4 regions of the Variovorax sp. P1_G12 genome follow, and region 4 is predicted to be linked to each of the others. Evidence: predicted binding sites of a transcription regulator. Region 4 holds the regulator's gene; each other region holds the start of a gene.
The links. Region 4 encodes FNR, which switches genes on or off when oxygen is low (the NO sensors DNR and NnrR bind a similar motif). Its sites were predicted from a motif close to TTGATNNNNATCAA; they were not measured.
Positions count from the first base shown of each region.

Region 1: the regulator FNR is predicted to act here: its motif matches at 1,980-1,993, upstream of AC1D2O_RS22020 (protocatechuate 4,5-dioxygenase subunit alpha).
Region 2: the regulator FNR is predicted to act here: its motif matches at 1,644-1,657, upstream of AC1D2O_RS17725 (lipid-binding SYLF domain-containing protein).
Region 3: the regulator FNR is predicted to act here: its motif matches at 1,899-1,912, upstream of AC1D2O_RS00565 (universal stress protein).

Region 1 is NZ_JBFUBW010000020.1:2,930-6,322, reverse strand. Features, by position in the region: gene AC1D2O_RS22030 (feruloyl-CoA synthase) at 1-708, shown strand, start outside; gene AC1D2O_RS22025 (class III extradiol dioxygenase family protein) at 752-1,591, opposite strand; gene AC1D2O_RS22020 (protocatechuate 4,5-dioxygenase subunit alpha) at 1,595-1,948, opposite strand; gene AC1D2O_RS22015 (LysR family transcriptional regulator) at 2,082-3,008, shown strand; gene AC1D2O_RS22010 (DUF4136 domain-containing protein) at 3,042-3,393, opposite strand, start outside.
Region 2 is NZ_JBFUBW010000014.1:79,805-83,197, forward strand. Features, by position in the region: gene AC1D2O_RS17720 (phosphate acetyltransferase) at 1-826, opposite strand, end outside; gene AC1D2O_RS17725 (lipid-binding SYLF domain-containing protein) at 845-1,537, opposite strand; gene AC1D2O_RS17730 (YMGG-like glycine zipper-containing protein) at 1,680-1,907, opposite strand; gene AC1D2O_RS17735 (hypothetical protein) at 1,925-2,302, opposite strand; gene AC1D2O_RS17740 (TolC family protein) at 2,346-3,393, opposite strand, start outside.
Region 3 is NZ_JBFUBW010000001.1:113,658-117,050, forward strand. Features, by position in the region: gene AC1D2O_RS00555 (cation-translocating P-type ATPase) at 1-267, opposite strand, end outside; gene AC1D2O_RS00560 (cation diffusion facilitator family transporter) at 264-1,223, opposite strand; gene AC1D2O_RS00565 (universal stress protein) at 1,243-1,671, opposite strand; gene AC1D2O_RS00570 (DUF1924 domain-containing protein) at 2,022-2,444, shown strand; gene AC1D2O_RS00575 (diheme cytochrome c) at 2,485-2,970, shown strand; gene AC1D2O_RS00580 (cytochrome b/b6 domain-containing protein) at 2,942-3,393, shown strand, end outside.
Region 4 is NZ_JBFUBW010000015.1:124,372-127,764, reverse strand. Features, by position in the region: gene hemN (oxygen-independent coproporphyrinogen III oxidase) at 1-1,362, opposite strand, end outside; gene fnr (fumarate/nitrate reduction transcriptional regulator Fnr) at 1,487-2,203, shown strand; gene AC1D2O_RS18815 (hypothetical protein) at 2,184-2,429, opposite strand; gene AC1D2O_RS18810 (FixH family protein) at 2,434-2,709, opposite strand; gene ccoG (cytochrome c oxidase accessory protein CcoG) at 2,727-3,393, opposite strand, start outside.

The sequences.
Region 1 (3,393 bases), on a different contig from region 4:
TTGTGGCTCACCACCTCCTGGGGCGCGACCGAAACCTCCCCCGCCATCACCTCGGCGCACTGGCGGCTCGACGGCGCGGGCTGCATCGGCGCGCCGCTGCCGGGGCTGGAGCTGAAGTTCGTGCCCAACGGCGACAAGCTCGAGATGCGCGTCAAGGGCGTCACGGTGTTCCCGGGCTACCGCCATGCGCCGCGCGAAACCTCCGAGGCCTTCGACGACGAGGGCTACTACCGCATCGGCGATGCCGGCTTTCTCGTCGATGCTCAGCGGCCGGAGCGCGGCGTGATGTTCCACGGCCGCGTGGCCGAGGACTTCAAGCTCGCGAGCGGCACCTGGGTCTCGGTCGGCACGCTGCGCGTGGACCTGGTCTCGCGGCTCGCGCCGCTGGCGCAGGACATCGTCGTCACCGGGCACGACCGCAACGAGATCGGCATGCTGGTCTTTGCGAGCCCGCAGGCCGCGGCGTTGCCGCCGGCCGAGTGGAAGGCCGCGCTGCTGCGCGTGATGCGCGAGCTGCGCGACGCCGGCGCCGGCTCGTCCCAATGCCCGGTGCGTGCGCTGGTGCTCAACGCACCGCCCGACATCGACGCCGGAGAGATCACCGACAAGGGCTATATCAACCAGCGTGCGGTGCTCGCGCGGCGCGCCGCGGCGGTCGAGCGCCTGCACGCCGACGCGCACGACCCGGAGGTCGTCCGGCTGGCTTGACGGCGTCGCCGGGGGCGCGGCGGGCACGACCGCGCGCAGCAAGCTACCCCAGCGGCTCGAGCACCATGAGTCCTGCCGCCGTGTTCGAGATCGGGATGTGGTAGTTGGCGTGCACCGCGCGCACCTTCTCGGGCAGGGCGCCACGCGCGACCAGCCAGTTGAGGATCTCCACGCCCTGGGTGCCCGCGAGTCGCACCAGCTCGACGGTCGAGAACCGGGTGGCCCAAGCCGGGTCGGAGCGCATGCTCTCCATGAACTGCAGGTCGAAGTCCTTGTTGATGAAGCCGGCACGCTCGCCATCGAGCTGGTGCGACAACCCGCCCGTGCCCATCACGACCACGCGCTCGTCGCCCGGCCATGCCGCCACCGCGCGCGCGATCGCCTGGCCCAGCCGATAGCAGCGGGCTGCCGACGGCAACGGCGCCTGCACCGTGTTGACGCACACCGGCAGCACGCGCACCGGCCATTTCATGTCCGGCCAGCACAGCGCCATCGGCAGCATGGCGGCGTGGTCGAGCATCATCTCCTGGCAGGTGGTGAGGTCGAAGTCCTCGGCGACCAGCGACTCGATCAAGCGCCAGGACAGCACCGGATCGCCCTGCAGCGGCGGCAGGCTTGGAATGCCCCAGCCTTCGTCGCCGTTGTGGTATTCCGGCGCAGCGCCGATCGCGAAGGTCGGCATCTTGTCGAGGAAGAAGTTCAGCCCGTGGTCGTTCGAGACCAGCACGACGACGTCGGGCCGGACTTTCGCGAGCCAGTCGCGCACCGGCGGGAAGCCGTCGAAGAACGGCTTCCAGTACGGATCGTTCTGCAGGCCCTTCTCGATCGCCCGGCCGATCGCCGGCACGTGGGAGGTGGCGATGCCACCAACGATTCTTGCCATGGCTCAACCCCTTGCGGCCAGCAGCCTGGCCTTGAATTCGTCCTTGGTCATGCCGGTCTGCTGGGCCCCGATATCCTGCATGTCGAGACCGAAGATGCCGGCGAACTTGGCGAGGTAGTACGCGTTGCCGCCGGCCTCGATCAGTTGCAGCACGTTGCGATTTCGGATTGCTTCACGCTGCTGGGGATTCAGCCCGAAAGCCGCGCAGTAGGCATCTTCGTCCGCCACGAAGGCCGCCCGGCTCGCGGCCTGGTTGAACGAGTAGCACATCTTGTTGAGCGCATAGCCCTTGCGGGCCTGTTCGCCGTCGAAGATGGTGGTTCCAGGTACCGGCTGCCTCGGATTGGGTGTTGGCAAGAGAGTCTCCTTCGTCGTTGTTCCCGGCGCCTTGATCCGAATCAAGTTTCGAGCGACATGCAGTTGCCGGCGCCATGGGTTCAGTATCCACTCGGGGCCTACGCCGATCAACGCACAGACACTCATTCCAGCCATGAGCCGATTCGATCATTTGGACCTCGACGGCCACTTGCTGCAACTGCTGCTGGCGGTGCTCGAAGAAGGCTCGGTCACACGTGCGGCGCAGCGCCTTGGCGTCACCCAGTCGGCCGTCAGCCATCTCCTCGACAAGCTGCGCGCCATCGTCGGCGATCCCCTGTTCGTGAAGTCCGGGCGCGGCATCGTGGCCACCGCGCATGCGCATGCGCTGGCATCGCGCGCACGCGTCATGCTCGACGAGCTGCGCAGCTTCAGCAACGCCGCCGGCTTCGATCCGGCCACGCTCGTCGCCACGGTGACGATCGCCGCCAACGACCTGCAGCGCGACCTGCTGCTGCCCGCGCTGCTGCGGCATGTTCGACGACAGGCGCCGGGCTTCGCGCTGCGCGTGATTTCATCCGGCGCACCGTCGGCCGAGATGCTGCGCGACGAACATTGCCAGCTCGTGATCACGCCGCGCCCGCCGTGCGCCAGCGACGTGCTGCAGAAGCGCCTGTTCGAGGACCAGTACCGGGTCTTCTACGATGCCAGCCAGCGAGAGCCGCCGCACACCCGGGACGAGTATCTGGCCGCCGAACATGTGACGGTGCTGTACGAGCCTCGGCGCCGGCTCGACATCGATGACGAGCTGGCCGAACGCGGCGTGCAGCGGCGCTTCGTTGCCCAGCTGCCGAGCTTCGCGGGCATCGGTCCATTCCTGCTGGGCGGCGATTCGATCGCCACGCTGCCCAGCCTGCTGCGCGCCCATCTGCTGCGCGACCTCGACATGGCGCCGGTGCCCCTGGCTTGTCCGTCGATGCCGATGTACATGGTCTGGCACCTGCGCCACCAGGCCGATCCGATCCACCGCTGGCTGCGCGAGCAGCTCGAGCGGGTGGTGGAGCCGGCACTGGCCGCTGCAACCATCGCCACCCCTGCTTAGGACGATGGCGCCGAAATTCGCGCGAGGGCTTCCTCAGCGGCCGGACGGCGGGCCCGGCGGGAAGTCGGCGAACATCCGGTCGAGCGCGCCTTGCACCGAGGCGTTCAGGCGCGACGGATCGTCGGGCAGGATGCCGGCCGCGTTGCCGCGCCAGATCGCCCGCCGGCTCTTGGCGTCGAACATGTCGACCACCAGCGTGCCCGCCCGGTACGGGTCGGTGGACATCGTCACGCTGTCGGGCACGGGACCGAATCCGAGCCAGGTGAGGTCGTGGCCGATGCCGCTGTAGAAGGTGTTGTAGGTCTGGCCGTCACGCGTCGTCACGTGGGCCGCGACATGCACCTCGCCGTCGGCGACCCGCTTCCAGCCGCGCGCCTGCAGCCGG
Region 2 (3,393 bases), on a different contig from region 4:
CCCGCGCGCCGAGAACGATGCCCGCCGCATCGGCGCCGGCGAGGAAGGACAGGCTCTTGGCGAGCATGTTGCCGGCTTCCAGGTCCGGGACCACCAGCACGTTGGCGCGTCCCGCGACCGGCGAATCGATCTTCTTGATCTTCGCGGCCTCCAGGCTGATTGCGTTGTCGAGCGCCAACGGGCCATCGATGACCGCGCCCGTGATCTGGTGCCGGTCCACCATCTTGCACAAGGCGGCTGCCTCGATGGTGGAAGGGACCTTCGAATTGATGGTCTCCATCGCCGAGAGAATGGCGACCCGCACGTCCTGCACTTGCAAGGCGTGCGCCAGGTCGATCGCGTTCTGCACGATGTCGATCTTGTCGTCGAGCGTCGGCGCGATGCTGACGGCGGCATCGGTGATGATCAGGGCGTGTTCGTAGCTGGGCACGTCCATCACGAAGCAGTGGCTGATGCGCCGCGCGGTGCGCAGGCCGCCGTCGCGCTTCACCACGGCCCCCATCAGTTCATCCGTGTGCAGGCTGCCCTTCATCAGCGCGTCGGCCTTGCCCTCGCGCACCAGCAGGACGGCCGCATCCGCCGCGGCGTTGCTGTAGGGCGCGTCGACGATGGGGTAGCCGGAGATGTCCACTGCGAAGGACGCGGCCACGGCCTCGATGCGCGCACGCGGCCCGACCAGAATCGGAGCGATCAGTCCCAGCCTGGCGGCCTCTCGCAATCCTTCCAGCGAACTCTGGTCGCAAGGATGCACCACGGCCGTGGGCATCGGGGGCATCCCCTTGCAGAAGTCGATCAGGCGCTGATACTTCTCGTGCTTCGCGTTCATGAGTGGGCCTTCGACGAACTACTTCGCGGCGTGCTTCAACGCCGCCTGCAGGCCTGCAGAACCCGGGCTCTTGACTTCCTTCATGACCAGGATCTGCTGCGGCGTGACCGGCTTGCCGTAGTAGGCCGCATTGAGGGAATCGCGGACGTCGATCACCGATCCATCCACCGCCAGGCCGGCGAACGCGCCCTTGACCATCGAGAAGGCGACGAAGTCGCTGCCGAGTGCGGCGCTGGCGTCCATGCCCTTCTTCCAGGCGGCGACCGAGGCATCGGCGCCGAGCTTCACCTTGCTCGCGAACACCGAGTCGAGCGCCTTCTGTGTGTGCACCAGCATCACCACTTCTGCCGATGACGCGCCGGCCTGGAATCCGAAGCTGGCGGAGCCCATCGTGTAGAAGGCCGGGCCGCTCCAGCTTCCGGTCTTTTCATCGCGCACCATCAGGACGCCGGAGCCTCCCGAGCCACCGAGCACGAAGCCCGCCTTGAGAATCTGCGGGAAGATCAGGACGCCCTTGGCCTGGCCGAGGGCAGTACCGAACCCGGCGGAGAAGTCGGGGTTCTTCGCGAAGGCGTTGACCGTGGCCTGGGCCTTCTGAACAAGCGCCTTGGCGTCGGCGTCGTCGGCGGCGTGGGCCGGCAAGCCAATGAACACCGCGGCGAGGGTCAGTGTGCCGACGGCGAACGAAAAGTGTCTGCGGTTTGTGCTCATCGATATCTCCTCGGTGGTGCCGTCAGTGACGACGTTTGCTGCGAACTGTCGCGGGGCCTTCTCACGTCCCGTGAAGCCATTGTGGGAAGCGGGCGCGCCGAGCACCTTGATCTGGCTCAACCCCGGCCGGCCCGCGCACGCTTCACTGCTGTTGCTTGTTGGCCTTGATGTTGCCGGCGACCCCGCCGGCAACGGCGCCGACGGCCGCACCGGTCCAGCCACTGCCGCCGGCGATGGCCGCGATGCCGGCGCCGGCCGCGGCACCGATGGCCGCGCCACTGGCCGTTCCCTGCTGCTGCGGTGTCATGTTCGTGCAGCCGATCGCGATCACGGCGGCTCCGATCGACACGATGAGTCCGATGTGCTTCATGGCTTTCTCCTCGAGGCCTAGTTCTTGAGGCCGGGCACGACCATCTCGAACCAGAGGGTTTCGATGACCGGGCGTTGCAACCGGTCCGGATGCGCGGCATACCAGCGGTCGAGCCCGATGCGCACGGTGTCGAGCGTCTGTCCCCTGAGCCCCTTGGCTGCCCTGGGAATCACGGTCTGGCTGTCAGGCGGCGCATTGCCGGCTTGGTAGGCGGTCTCTATCTGGATCACGTTGGCGACGCCGATCAGGTAGACCTTCTTCAATTGCTCGCTGGATCGGGTCCAGTGCTCACCCGTGATCAGGGGCACTTCCTGCGCGCGGACATGGCCGCATGCCAGCGCCGCGGCGAGGAGCACCGGGACCATCGTCATCTGCCAACTCAGTCTCTTGGTCATCATTCACCTCCATGAGGAGTCGTTGAACGAACGCTCCGGCTCATCATTCGGTACAGCATGGCGGAGCAGCCACTGCCAGGGCCGGCAGGTCGAATCCGCCGCCCAAGGCCAGAACGAGGTTGGCGCGTTGTGCCAGCTGCTCGGACTGCACACGCAATCGCGAGGTCCGCACCGCATAGAGCGTGAGCTGACTCTGCTCGACCGCACGCAGGTCGACGGTGCCGACGCGATACTGGATCCGGGCCAGTTCCAGCGCCTCGGCACTGTCGCGAACGGTCGCCGCGAGGATGGCGTCGCGTTCGCGCAAGACCGACTCCGCGCCCAGGGCGGTCTCGACTTCGGCGAAGGCCTTCTGGCCGGCGCGCGCGTACTCGGCCACCGCCTGCTTCTGCTCGGCCGAGCGGATCTCGACCTGCGCGCGCAACGCGCCGCCCTGGTAGAGCGGCGCAATCAGGTTGGCGCCGAGGCTCCAGATCGGGCTGCTGGCGTCCTTCAGGACGATCAGCTCGCTGGACACGTTGCTGCCCCCCGCCGTCAGGCTGATCCTGGGGAGCTGCGCCGCCTTGGCCTCGCCGACCCGGTCGAAGGCCGCGGCGACGCGCCGCTCCGCCGCCACCAGGTCGGGCCGGCGCTCCAGCAGCTCCGACGGCATGCCCACGGGCAGCGGCGCGGGCATCGGCGACAGGCGGTCGGCGACCGCGATCTCGGCCGCCGGGTAGCGTCCGAGCAGGATCTCGAGCGAACGACGCGCCTGCTCGCCCGCGAGCTCGACCTGTTTCAGGGTGTCGCGATAGGGGCCGACATTCGCGCGTGCCTGCGCCACCGCCTGCGCGCTGCCGTTGCCGACCCGCAATCGATCGTCGGCCATCCGAAGCAGGGTCTCCGACGAGCTCAGGGAATCCTGCGCGATCACGCGCTGCATCCGGGCCTCGACCGCCAGGAACCATGCCTTGGCCACCATCGCCGCCAGCGACTGGCGCGCATAGGCGTAGTCGGCCTCGGCGGCCGCGGACTGCTCTCGGCTGGCGGCCCGTCCGTAGCGCAGGCGGCCCCAGACGTCGAGCTCCAGCGATGCGTTCAGGAAGATCCCG
Region 3 (3,393 bases), on a different contig from region 4:
GAAGCTGATGCCCATGACCACGAAGACGAAGCCAAGCAGCATCAGTGCCTCCTGGGAATCGCCGAGCACCATGTAGATGGCGCCGCATGCCACGAGCAGGAGGAACATCGGCTCGGACGCCACCTCGCGCGCCAGCCTCCATACGCCGCGCGGGCGCGAGACCGGCAGTTCGTTCGGACCGTCCCGTTGCAGCCGCCGCCCTGCCTCGTCCTCGCTCAGGCCGCCAGCCATGGACGCAAACGCCGACCCGGACGGGGCCTTGCTCATGGGTCGGTTTGCAGCGCCGGTGCCGCATGGTCGAGGTCCGGCCTGCGCCACGGATCGACATGCGTCATGAGATTGAGGACGCGATGCCGTTGCAGCACGCGCTGGCGGGCCGCGACCGCGATGTCGTGGCCCTGCTCGACGCTGACGGTGGCGTCCACTTCGAGGTGCGCGTCGGCGACGATCATGTCGCCCATCTTGCGAGTGCGCACGTCATGCACGTTGCGCACGCCTTCGGTTTCGGCGAGCGTGCGACGGATCGCCTCGACTTCCTGTTCGTCGATCGAACGGTCCATCAGGTCGTGCAGCGCATCCCAGCCGAAGCTCCATCCCATCTTGGCCACCATGAAGCCGACGATGAGCGCCGCGATCGGATCCAGGATCGGATAGCCGGCCAGGTTGCCGATGATGCCGATGCCGACCACGAGCGACGAAGCCGCATCGGAACGCGCGTGCCAGGCGTTGGCGACCAGCATGCCCGACTTCACGCGCTTGGCGACGGCCAGCATGTAGCGAAAGAGCAGTTCCTTCGCGACGAGCGCACCGCCGGCAACCCAGAGCGCGACGATGTGCACTTGCTGCACGGTCCCGGGCGACTCGAGCTTGCGAAACGCGGACCACAGCATGCCCGCGCCCACGGCGAGCAGCAGCAAGCCGAGGGCCAGGGAAGCCGCAGTCTCGAAGCGCTGGTGGCCGTACGGGTGGTCCTCGTCGGCTTCCTTCTTGCTGTGATGGCTCGCGAAGAGGACCACGAAATCGGCGACAAGGTCCGAGAGCGAATGAATGCCGTCGGCCACGAGTCCCTGCGACTTGGAAAAGAAGCCGACCGTGATCTGGGTGATGGTGAGCAGCAGGTTGACGAAGACGCTGACCCAGGTGCTGCGCGAGGCTGCTTTCGCACGTTGCTCGACGCTGTGTACGGTGTCCTCGGGATCGTCGGGGAATTCGTCGAAATTCATGGCGTCCCGCGTCCGCCGGTCACTTGACCAGCACGACGGGCTGCTTCGCGGTCGCGAGCACGCGTTGCGCCACGGAGCCCATCAACAGATCGGCCACTGCACTGCGGCCCTTCGAGCCCAGCACGATCATGTCGAACTTGCCTTTGTTGGCGCAATCGACGATTTCCTGCGCCACGTGGCCCGTGCGGATCTCCATGTCGTAGCCGATGCCGTCGGCCTGCAGCAGCTTGCGGGCCGGCTTGAGCTCCTTCTCGCTGAGTTCGCGCAGATAGTCCGCGACCTCCGAATTGCCGACCAGGGCCTTGGCATGGCGCAGGCCGGTGTCGTCGTGGACGCTGATCAGCGTGATCTTGTTCGCCGCAGTGCGCAGCAGGTGCGCGAGCCTGGCCGCGTACTTGACCGCGCGCAAGGCATTCTTGGACCCATCGGTCGCAACAAGGATCTTCATGGCACGAACCTCCAGTTGTTGTTGGTCTGCAAAGTGTAGGGCAGCGGTTCAGCCCTGCTGCACCAGGGGCACGCTGCATGTCTTCACCCGGCCGCCGGCGGATAGACGACTTCCACATCGCCGGCGCGGTAGATCTTGCCCAGGCCCCGGGCACGAAAGACGGGTGGAGGCGGCGACGACGGTGAAGCGAGCATGGCCGATGTTCCAGCGCCAGGCGACGGCGACCCTTGACCTGGGTCAAGCGGCGACGACCGAGCGCGCATCCGCGTCGAAAACGGCCGGATTGCAGGCGCCGCGTTAAGGAAACGCTAATCCTGCGGCGACACGATCGCTCCATCCAAGGAGTTGAAATGAGCTTGTTGAAATTGCACCGGCCCGCCTATCGTCGGTCCGCCGCCGCGGCCTGGATGGCCGCCATCGTCGCCGCGCCCGCGGCCGGCGCTGCCACCCCCGACGCGCTGCTCGCCGGCTACATCGGCGAAGCTGGAGCCGCCCCGAACCCCGAACGAGGGCAGGTGCTGTTCAACAGCCGCCACGGCCGCGAGTGGAGCTGCGCTTCGTGCCACGGCGCGGTGCCGACGGTGCCGGGCCGGCACGCCGCCACCGGCAAGCCGATCGCCGCGCTCGCCCCGGCCTTCAACCCCGAGCGGTTCACCGATGCCGCCAAGGCAGACAAGTGGTTCCGCCGCAACTGCAATGACGTCGTGGGTCGCGAATGCACCGCTGCGGAGAAAGCCGATGTGTTGAGTTGGTTGATCCATCTCAAGCCCTGAGGCAGTGGCGATGTCGACACTTCAATCAGGAATCCGCACCATGGCAGACCGACTCTCCCCCCGACAGGCAGGCGCGTGGGCCTGCGCACTGGCCGCGCTCGTCGGCACGCAGGCTTGGGCCGATGGGGGCGACCCCGCGGCACGCACGCCCCTGCTGCCGAAGTACCGCGCGGAATGTGCGGCCTGCCACATCGCCTACCCGCCGGGCCTGCTGCCGGTGGACTCCTGGCAGCGCGTGATGGCGACCCTTCCCCGCCACTACGGCACCGACGCCTCGCTGGACCCTGGCACGGTGACCGCGCTGGCGAACTGGCTGACCGCGAATGCAGCCACCAGCGGGCGCCGGAGCGAGCCACCGCCGGAAGACCGCATCACGCGCTCGGCTTGGTTCGTCCGGAAACACCGAGAGGTGTCGCCCGCCACCTGGAATCTGCCCAACGTCAGGAACGCCGCCAATTGCGCGGCCTGCCACACCCAAGCCGATCAAGGAGATTTCAATGAACGCAACGTCCGCATCCCCCGCTGAACGCGACACGGCCGGCCCGGGGTCCCGCAAGATCCTCGTCTGGGATGTGCCAGTGCGCGTCTTCCACTGGCTCATCGTGCTGTGCTTTGCCGGCGCGTACCTCACCGCGGAGCACGAATCGTGGCGCCTGGTGCACGTGACGCTCGGGTACACGATGGCTGGGCTTGTCGTCTTTCGCCTCCTGTGGGGCGTCGTCGGCACTCGCTATGCGCGCTTTTCGAACTTCGTGCGCGGGCCGCGCGCGGTCGCGGCCTACCTCCGCGGCATGCTTGGCGGATCCGCGCCACACCATACGGGACACAACCCCGCAGGCGCGATCGCCATCGTCGCGCTGCTCGGGCTGGCGCTTGCGGTGACGGCGTTGGGCTGGGCCACCTACGAGGACATGGGAGGAAAGTGGCTGGAAGAGTTCCATGAAGCCGC
Region 4 (3,393 bases):
GTCGAACACCATGGCGATCGCGCGCACGAAGAACCAGCCCAGGGGCGTGACCTCGATGGAGCGGTCGCCCAGGGTCACCAGGCCCTGCGCCGCGAGCGGTTCGAGCGCGGCCAGTTCGGCCGCGAAGAGGTGCTCGAAGTCGATCAGGTGGGCCGCGCCGACAGCCTCGAAGTCCACCCGTCCCTGGCACATGATCGCCATGATCACGGCGCGCCGCAGCACGTCGTCGCGCGTCAGCGCCAGGCCGCGCACCACCGGCAGGCGGCCCTGGTCGAGGAGGTCGTAGTATTCCTCGAGCGTCTTCGCGTTCTGGCTGTAGGTGGCGCCGATGCGGCCGATCGCCGACACGCCCAGGGCCACCAGGTCGCAGTCCGGCTGCGTGCTGTAGCCCTGGAAGTTGCGATGCAGCCGGCCCTGCCGCCGGGCGACCGCCAGCGCATCGCCAGGCAGCGCGAAATGGTCCATCCCGATGTAGACATAGCCCGCGGCGGTGAGCGCGGCGATCGAGCGCGACAGCATCTCGACCTTGGCGCCGGCATCGGGCAGGGCTTCGGTCGCGATGCGGCGCTGGGCCTTGAAGCGCTCGGGCAGGTGGGCGTAGGCATAGAGCGCGATCCGGTCCGGCCGGAGCGCGCAGACCTGCTCCAGCGTGCGGTCGAAGGACGCGGGGCTCTGGCGCGGCAGTCCGTAGATCAGGTCGACGTTGACCGAATCGAAGCCCAGCCCGCGGGCCACCGCCATCAGGTCGAACACCTGCCGGGCGGGCTGGATCCGGTGCACCGCCTTCTGCACTTCCGGGTCGAAGTCCTGGACGCCGAAGCTCAGCCGGTTGAAGCCCAGTTCGGCCAGCGTCACGAGGCGCTCGCGGTCGACGGTGCGCGGGTCGATCTCGATCGAATGCTCCCCGTCCGGCGACAGCGTGAAGGCGCCGCGAAGCATGGCCATGAGTTCCCGCAGGCCGGCATCGTCGAGGAAGGTCGGCGTGCCGCCGCCCAGGTGCAGCTGGCGGACGACCGCGCCGCGGCCGAGCTTCTCCACCTGCAGCGAAATCTCGCGGGACAGGTAGTCCAGGTACTCGCGCCCCTTGCTCTTGTGCCGGGTCACGATCTTGTTGCAGGCGCAGTAGTAGCAGAGCGATTCGCAGAACGGGATGTGCACGTACAGCGACAGCGCCCGCGCGCTCGCGCCGGCCCCGCCGCGCTGCTCGAGGGCCTGCGCGTAGTCGTCCGCCGTGAAGGCGTCGACGAAGCGATCGGCCGTGGGATAGGACGTGTAGCGCGGGCCGGCGCAGTCGAAACGGCGCAGTACGGTGGACGGCGGCGCCAGGGCCGGCGTGAGGACGGGAGCGGAGGGGGGGTGCATCGCGGGCGGCGGCAAGGGCTGTGGTGTGTCACTATGCCGCCGTCACGATCTGCAATCATTGACCTGCATCAAGCATCCACCCCACTCCCCGTCGGACAATCCCTCCATGACCTCGACTGCATCAATGAAACCCGAAAATATCAAGGTCGCCTGTTCCAACTGCAATCTGCGCGAGCTCTGCATGCCGGTGGGCCTGAATCCGGGCGAGCTGCAGCGCATCGACGACATCGTCGCGACGCGGCGCAAGATCAAGCGGCGCGAGACGCTGTTTCGCAACGGCGAGGCCTTCACCTCGCTCTATGCGATCCGCACCGGGGTGTTCAAGACCCGCGTCACCAGCGAGGACGGCCGCGACCAGGTCACGGGCTTCCAGATGGCGGGAGAGATCATCGGGCTCGACGGCATCGTCAACGACCAGCACACCTGCGACGCCGTGGCGCTGGAGGACTCCGAGGTCTGCGTGATGCCTTTCGAACGCATCGAGGAGCTGTCGCGCGAGATCACCGCGCTGCAGCGCCACGTGCACCAGATCATGAGCCGCGAGATCGTGCGCGAACACGGCGTGATGCTGCTGCTGGGCAGCATGCGGGCCGAAGAGCGGCTCGCCGCCTTCCTGCTGAACCTGGTCCAGCGCCTGCACGCGCGCGGCTTCTCGCGTTCCGAGCTGGTGCTTCGCATGACCCGCGAGGAAATCGGCAGCTACCTCGGGCTCAAGCTCGAGACCGTGAGCCGGACCCTGTCGAAGTTCGCGGCCGACGGCATGGTCGAGGTCGAGCAACGCAACGTGCGCATCGTCGATCCCGAGGCGCTGCGCCGCATCGTCAATCCGCCGGGCTGTTGATCTCGCGCGCCGGCAGGGTCAGCAGCAGGGTCAGTGCGCCCGCCCCCATGGCCAGCAGCCAGAAGACGAAAAAACCGACCGTGTAGACGGCCTGGCGCGAAGCACCGAGCGCCTCGCCGCGCCAGTTCAGGTCGCCCGGGTCGACCAGGGCGAACACCAGCACCTCGAGCGCGCAGGCCAGGAGGAAGGCCGGCCAGAGAATCCACATCCAGCGGCGCGTCTGCATGCACTCACTCCTTCGGCAGCGGCACGGCGCTGCCCGGTGTCGCCGCGTGGTTGCGCCCGGCCACGGCCGGCATCAGCTTCTTGTCGGCCAGGGTGCGGTTGATCTCCACGCCCTTGCGGTAGTAGTCCTGGTCCACCACCGGGTCGGGCGTGGAGATCGCCAGCCACAGGGTGAAGAAGCTCGCGACCACCACCACGCCCGGCCCGCCGATCACCATCCACACCAGGGGGAAGCGGTACCACGGAGGGCAGGGTTTCATCGCGTCGTTGTCGTGCGTCATCTTGGTCCTTGGGTTGATCAGCGCGGTACCAGGAACACCGCGGGCTCCGAGACACTGGCGTTGCCGCTTTCGGCGCGGACGTCGAAATGCACCTTGTGCGAACCCGCCGCTGCCGCCCCATAGGGTAGCTGCAACCGGACCGCGACCCAGCGCGACTCCGCCGGCGCGACCTCGACCACGGGCTCCGAGGACACCTTCAGCCCCTCGAGGCCGCCCGCGGCGATCCGGTAGCGCTGCACCTGTTCGGTGGCATTCATGATCTGCAGGCGGTAGACGTTCTCGAGCTGGCCGCCTTCGACGATGCGGGCCAGCGACGCGCGGTCGCGCACCACGTCGACCTTCAGCGGCGTGCGCGTCACCAGGCTGGCGAGCAGGCCGATGCACAGCGCCGCCAGCACCCCGGTGTAGATCAGCACCCGCGGCCGCAGCACGCGCCGCAGCACCTGCCGCGGCGTCCAGCGGCCAGCCATGCCGTTCTGCGTGGCGTAGCGGATCAGGCCGCGCGGCGTGTCCATCTTGTCCATCACGATGTTGCAGGCATCCACGCAGAGGCCGCAACCGATGCACTCGTACTGGAGGCCTTCGCGGATGTCGATGCCGGTCGGACAGACCTGCACGCACAGATGGCAGTCGATGCAGTGGCCCAGCGGCGCCGCGGTCGATGCGCGCCCTTTCGCCGGCACG